3 regions of the Priestia sp. SB1 genome follow, and region 3 is predicted to be linked to each of the others. Evidence: riboswitches for the same ligand, from Rfam matches in the RefSeq annotation. Region 3 holds a riboswitch; each other region holds the start of a gene.
The links. A riboswitch is a leader RNA that binds a small molecule or an ion and turns the genes downstream of it on or off. The one in region 3 is predicted to bind lysine.
Positions count from the first base shown of each region.

Region 1: it holds a riboswitch for lysine, as region 3 does, so the genes downstream of both, WKH56_RS15800 (amino acid permease) here and WKH56_RS04345 (aspartate kinase) in region 3, are expected to answer to the same signal.
Region 2: it holds a riboswitch for lysine, as region 3 does, so the genes downstream of both, lysA (diaminopimelate decarboxylase) here and WKH56_RS04345 (aspartate kinase) in region 3, are expected to answer to the same signal.

Region 1 is NZ_JBBJSS010000004.1:129,230-131,509, reverse strand. Features, by position in the region: gene thiT (energy-coupled thiamine transporter ThiT) at 24-632, opposite strand; TPP riboswitch at 665-765, opposite strand; lysine riboswitch at 940-1,124, shown strand; gene WKH56_RS15800 (amino acid permease) at 1,227-2,280, shown strand, end outside.
Region 2 is NZ_JBBJSS010000004.1:346,532-348,811, forward strand. Features, by position in the region: gene WKH56_RS16915 (CBO0543 family protein) at 26-538, shown strand; lysine riboswitch at 605-787, shown strand; gene lysA (diaminopimelate decarboxylase) at 926-2,254, shown strand.
Region 3 is NZ_JBBJSS010000001.1:837,650-839,929, forward strand. Features, by position in the region: gene WKH56_RS04345 (aspartate kinase) at 1-1,012, opposite strand, end outside; lysine riboswitch at 1,154-1,331, opposite strand; gene uvrC (excinuclease ABC subunit UvrC) at 1,397-2,280, opposite strand, start outside.

The DNA of each region.
Region 1 (2,280 bases), on a different contig from region 3:
CTTGGCAGATTTAGTCTTTTTTCTTATGATGAGTGTGATTTAGTTACAATCATTCTTGATGCCGATGGAATTAACAATGAAAGGATAATTAGACATGATAGCAACGACCCAATCATCGAAATCCCATTTATCGAGAAAGAATACCATAGAACAGGCATTCCTTTTGGTGCAGCAAATCCCCAAAATATTAAACCGGCAATAAAATGGCAAAAATAACGAGCAAAACTTCCTATAATTAAAGATAAGATAATAAAAAAGAAAGCTTTTGATCTTTGATTATTAGCTAAATATCCTTTAATAGAACTAGAGAAAATCCCGCCAAATCCAATAAAGGTAACAGCGATAATATACTCTATAAAAGCTTGCAACGGGGTTAAAATATACGCATTTCCTAAAGCTAGTTGTAATATTCCCCATAGAAATCCAGATAAAGCTCCTCCTTTAACTCCCCATCGAAAACACATAATAAAGATAGGAACCATAGAGAACGAAATGCTTACACCTATTGCAATTTTTATAGAAGGTAAAAGATCAATCAAAAAAGCCAATGCTGCAAAAATAGCTATTTCAATTTTAGCCTGTAAAGGTAATGCTTTATTCACGTTTCTCACTCCTGTTTTTGAATCATTCATATCAAACGGTTTACACAGGAGTAAGCAAATATATGCTACTATTCCCACATTCCTACGCTAGCGTTAACTAACAGGTTCGAAGGGTCTGAACATTTCGTTCACTCTCAGCACGGCGGCTCCCCCTGTGGTACGTTTGGATATTTATGTAGTATAAAGACAATGTTTATTATACCATACGTAACAAAATAGATTCGAGAGATTTCAAAGATGTTTCTATTTTCTGAATCTATTTTTTATAATGACAATCGTTTTAGTATTTGTTATACTTCTTTTATGTCAATTGAATATAAAAAACCCTCATCCTAATCGATGAGGTAGAGGTCGCAGTTTTTAATAGTAAAGTAACGGAAATGCAGAGAACATTGAGGATGTTGCTTGAAAGGAAAAATTGCCGAAGTTTAAATCACTTCTCGGTTGATTTAAGCTGGGGCTGTCTCCGAACAGGAACAGAACTGTCACATCATGCGAGTGATGTGAAGAGCTATCTTCACGGAAGGTTGACGCGGTTTTCAGATTTAAAAGCGCGCACATATACTGCGGGCTTTTTTTATGTTATCCCGTCTCTTTCCGTACATTCGAAAGGAGTATTTATCTATGCAAGAGCAGCAAGAATTAAAACGTGGGTTGAAATCTCGCCACTTAACGATGATTTCATTAGGAGGAGCCATCGGAACCGGCTTATTCCTAGCAAGTGGTGGAGCAATTCACACAGCAGGACCTGGGGGAGCGCTTTTAGCTTACGCTATTATTGGCGTAATGGTTTACTTTTTGATGACCAGCCTAGCAGAGCTCGCAGCTTATATGCCTGAAGCTGGTTCATTTAGTACGTATGCGTCTCGTTTTGTAGATCCATCCTTTGGTTTCGCTCTCGGCTGGAACTACTGGTATAACTGGGCTATTACGATTGCAGCTGAATTATCCGCTGGAGCCCTTATTATGAAATTTTGGTTCCCGAACTCTTCTTCTATTTTATGGAGTGCCCTGTTTTTATTAATTATGTTTGGGCTTAACTACCTTTCTGTAAAAGGATTTGGTGAATCTGAATTTTGGTTTTCGTTAATTAAAGTAGTAACGGTTATTATCTTTTTAGTTATTGGTATTATGATGATTTTTGGTATCTTTAACAATGAAGCACCAGGTTTTAAAAACTTCACGCTTGGTGATGGACCGATTCACGGTGGATTCTTCACTGTACTAGGTATCTTTATGGCAGCTGGTTTTTCATTCCAAGGAACAGAGTTGCTTGGAGTCGCAGCTGGAGAAAGTGAAGATCCGGAAAAAACGGTTCCTCGCGCAGTTAAACAAGTCTTCTGGCGCATCTTGTTATTTTATATTTTAGCTATTTTTGTTATTGGAATGCTTATTCCATACACAGCGAATTCATTAGCAAGTGATGACGTGCGAGTAAGTCCGTTTACTTTGATATTCGAACGAGCAGGTCTGGCGTTTGCAGCATCAGCGATTAATGCCGTTATTTTAACAGCTGTTTTATCTGCTGGTAACTCAGGCATGTATGCTTCTACGCGTATGCTGTGGAACTTAGCCAAAGATGGAAAAGCACCAAGGTTTTTAGCAAAAGTGAATAAACGAGGCGTTCCAGTTAATGCCTTAATCGCAACGGCACTTGTCGGTACACTTGCATTTGGTG
Region 2 (2,280 bases), on a different contig from region 3:
ATAACCATTATTTTAAGGAGAGCGTATGCAATCTTCATTTGTATTATTTTTTATCATTCTTGGTTTACTATTTGGCAAGTGGCGAAGGTATCAAGAATACTACCCTACTTTGCTGTTTTGGGTCACGGGGAATTTGCTTTATGAAGTGCTGCTGTTTCATCACCGCGTATGGGTATTTCACCCTGTTGGTATTGATCATCTTTTTCTACCCGATCACCTAATGGTTTCTCTTGGAATAACCTTAATTATTTATCCGTTTGTTATACCGGTTTTTTTAGGAAGGCTGCCGCTGCATGTAAGCGGCCGGCTGTGGTGGATTCTTTTGTGGGCGCTTTTATTTACTGTGATTGAGTTCATTGCTTATGTTAATCACAGTATCACTCATCATTATGGATGGTCGCTGCTATGTTCTTTTCTCTTCAATATTGTCACGTTCTCACTTTTAGTCATTCATCAGAAGACAGCGCTGGCTGCTTGGATTCTATCTGGAAGCTTCATAGCTTTTTTATTTATCTTCTTTGATATTCCTATGCCTTAACTTTTCATTGACTAGACGGAGGAAAAGGAAATATAATAGGAGTTACATTTAAATATAATTTTCCTCTCTGAGAATAGAGGTGCATGAAATCAAGAGTCACTTATTGGAGACTAATGGAGTCTGTGAAGATAAGTAAAAGGGATTTCGTGCCGAAGTATATAAACATCCATTGTGTTCATATACTGGTTCAGTATTGAATAAATGCTGAGCTGTCACAAACCACTTGGTTTGTGGAGAGCTATTGAAGAGATGTTGATGCCTAGAATGTAATAATACTTTATTATTATGAAACCAAGACGCGTGAACATCACTTCACGGGTCTTTTTTGTGTTTTTCTACTGACCATCAAAGTTATAGTTGAATGATTTAAATGGAGGGATACGGATTATGTACTTACATGGAACGAGTAAAATTAACAGCAGCAATCATTTAGAAATTGGGCAGTGCGATACGGTCGAACTGAAAAAACAATACGGCACTCCCCTATACATCTACGATCAAGAATTAATTGAGACGAAATGCAAGGCCTTCCATTCAGCCTTTCAAAGAAGCGGATTTTCATATCAAATCGCATATGCAGGGAAAGCGTTTCTTTGTATGGAAATGGCTAGCCTTTTAACGAAGCTTGATATGTCATTAGATGTGGTCTCAGGAGGCGAATTATTTACAGCTCTTGAAGCGGGATATCCAGCTGAACGCATTCATTTTCATGGAAATAACAAAACGATTGAAGAAATTGAAATGGCTCTTGATGCGAATATTGGCTGTTTTGTTGTGGATAACTTTACCGAACTTGAAGTTTTACATGCCTTAGCAGCTGAGCGCAAACAGAAAGCATCTATTCTTCTGCGTGTTACTCCAGGGATTGAAGCCCACACACATGAGTATATTATGACCGGACAGGAAGACTCCAAGTTTGGATTTGGTCTTTCCAATGACCAGGCTATGAAAGCGGTAAGTTCTGCATTAGAAAAGCCTTACTACGATCTTTTAGGCATTCATTGTCATATTGGTTCGCAAATTTTTGAAGTAGATGGTTTTTCTCGCGCCATTGATATTTTAACTGATTTCTTATTCAGTATTCGTGATAAAATGGAATTTGAAGTAAAAGTTTTAAACGTAGGTGGTGGTTTTGGTATTCGTTATACCGAAAGCGACTCTCCACTTCCAGTTGAGTATTATGTAGATGCACTGACAGAAAAGCTAAGCCGCACGTTAACTGAACAGAATTATACCCTTCCGGAAGTCTGGATTGAGCCTGGAAGAAGCATCGTAGGAGAAGCAGGTACAACGCTTTATACAATCGGCTCAACGAAGGAAATTCCAGGTGTACGCAAATACGTAGGAATTGATGGCGGTATGACCGATAATATCCGTCCTGCTCTTTACGATGCAAAACATGAAGCTGTCTTGGCTAATAGAGTGACGGATAAAAAAGATGAAACAGTATCAATTGCGGGGAAATGCTGTGAATCAGGAGATATGCTTATTTGGGATATCGATTTACCGCGCGTTAATCAAGGAGATTTACTAGCAGTATCCTCTACAGGTGCCTACAACTATTCAATGGCTAGCAATTACAACCGTATTCCGCGCCCTGCTGTTGTATTTGTGAAAAATGGAGAAGCTCGTCTTGCTGTAGAGCGAGAAACATACGAAGATTTGGTGCGTAAAGATGTAAAGCCAGTCGTTACTACGTATGCAATGAGCAAATGATAGCTGTTCTTGCGTAGTAAAGAAGC
Region 3 (2,280 bases):
TGCTTTCATGTTCAATACGCGTATACCCCAAGGTAGATTTATACTCTTTTAAGACGGCAAGAGCAGCTTCTACATCTACAGTTTTAATAGAAAATGAGATAGAGAGGCGATTATTAGCCGTTACGTTTTGAATAATAATATCCACATTTAACTGTTCTTTTGCTAATGCTGTAAAAATAGTAGAAAGAGTTTGTAACTCGTTGTTTAACCCTTCAATTGTCACCCGTGAAATATTATCTTCAAACGCAATTCCTCTTACGACTAAGTTTTGTTCCATTGAAACTTCCTCCTCAACAATCGTTCCATTCTCGTTTTCTAAGCTTGAACGCACTTCTAGCGGTACCTGATAATTTTTTGCAAACTCAACAGCGCGCGGATGCAGCACCCCTGCTCCTAAATTGGCTAATTCTAACATTTCGTCATATGAAATAGAATGAAGTTTACGAGCATCTTCTACGTAGCGCGGATCCGTCGTAAACACTCCTGTTACGTCTGTATAAATATCACATTTTGCAGCTTTTAGTGCCGCGGCAAGAGCTACTGCCGTCGTGTCAGAGCCGCCTCGACCTAATGTTGTAATGCTTCCATCTTCTGAACAGCCTTGGAATCCAGCTACTACTACGATTCGACCTCTATCTAATTGGCTTTGAATACGAGTCGTGTCAATGTGCTGGATTCGTGCATTGCTGTGAACTGCTTCCGTCTGGATACCAGCTTGCCAACCTGTTAGCGAAGTGGCTTCATGACCTTTGAATTGAAGAGCCATTGTTAACAGGGAAATCGTTACTTGTTCTCCAGTTGTAAGAAGCATATCCATTTCGCGTTTACTTGGACTGTCCGTAATATCACTTGCTAATTTCACCAGTGCATCTGTGGTTTTGCCCATTGCCGATACAACAACTACTACTTGGTTACCGCGCTCTGCTTCTTGAATAACACGGTTTGCTACATGTTGAATACGTTCAACAGAACCAACAGATGTTCCACCAAATTTTTGAACGATTAATGCCATAATTTTGTTCATTCCTTTTCAATAAATTTGCATATGCAGGATGATGAGAAGCTAAATTTTTTTACTCAGACAATAAAAAAAGCAATGAGATGAGCTCTCATTGCTTAACGAACGAAAATTATAAAACATAACCGTCCACTGCCGTGAGATAGCTCTCCAAGAATCTACATCTTGACAATCCTACGTTTATTCAACGCAGAACCAGCAATCATTACTATGAGGTAATGTTCACTTCGGCAAATTTCCCTTTCCGCATCGTTCATAAGGGCTCATACCCTTCCTGATGCGTACTGATTAAATTTGCACCTCTATCTTCACTTCATTTGATGAAGTGTCGTATGAAATTAGTTAATAGCTTATCAAATATTTTCTATTATTTCAAGACTATTTTTGTAATGTTTCATAAATTTTTTCAGCAATGTTCTGAGGAACACCTGAATTTCGAATATCTTCAATCGTTGCTTCTTTCAATTTTTTCACCGAACCAAAATGCTTTAACAAAGCTTTTTTACGCTTTTCTCCCACTCCCGGAATGTCGTCCAGAACTGACTGAAAAGCGGACTTAGAGCGCACTTGACGGTGGAAGGTAATCGCAAAGCGGTGAACTTCATCTTGAATTCGCTGAAGCAAATAAAATTCTTGACTATTGCGTTCAAGCGGTATGATTTGAGGAGGCTCACCAATCATCAGATTGGAGGTTCTGTGCTTATCATCTTTGACAAGACCTGCTGTAGGCACTAAAAGTCCCAATTCATTTTCGAGAACGTCCTGTACTGCAGCTAAATGCCCTTTGCCTCCATCTACAACAATTAAATCCGGAAGCGGAAGACCTTCTTTTAACGCTCTGGAATACCGTCTGCGAACGACTTCCCTCATGGAACTGTAATCATCTGGTCCCTTTACCGTCTTAATTTTATATTTGCGATATTCTTTCTTTTCCGGTTTCCCATCAACAAAAACAATCATCGCAGAAACTGGGTCTGTTCCTTGAATATTTGAGTTATCAAATGCTTCAATCCGATAAGGAGCGGCAATTCCAAGCTCCTCTCCTAACCGTTCAACTGCGCCAACTGTACGCTCTTCATCTCGTTCAATTAAATAGAATTTTTCACCGAGCGCAATCTTTGCATTTTTACACGCAAGTTCTACTAATTCTTTCTTTTTGCCTCGCTTTGGATGCTGAACCTCTACTTCTACTAACTTCTCAGCTAACTCTGCATCAATCGTTGCTGGAACCATCACTTCTTTTGGCTTAATATTTTTGGCAT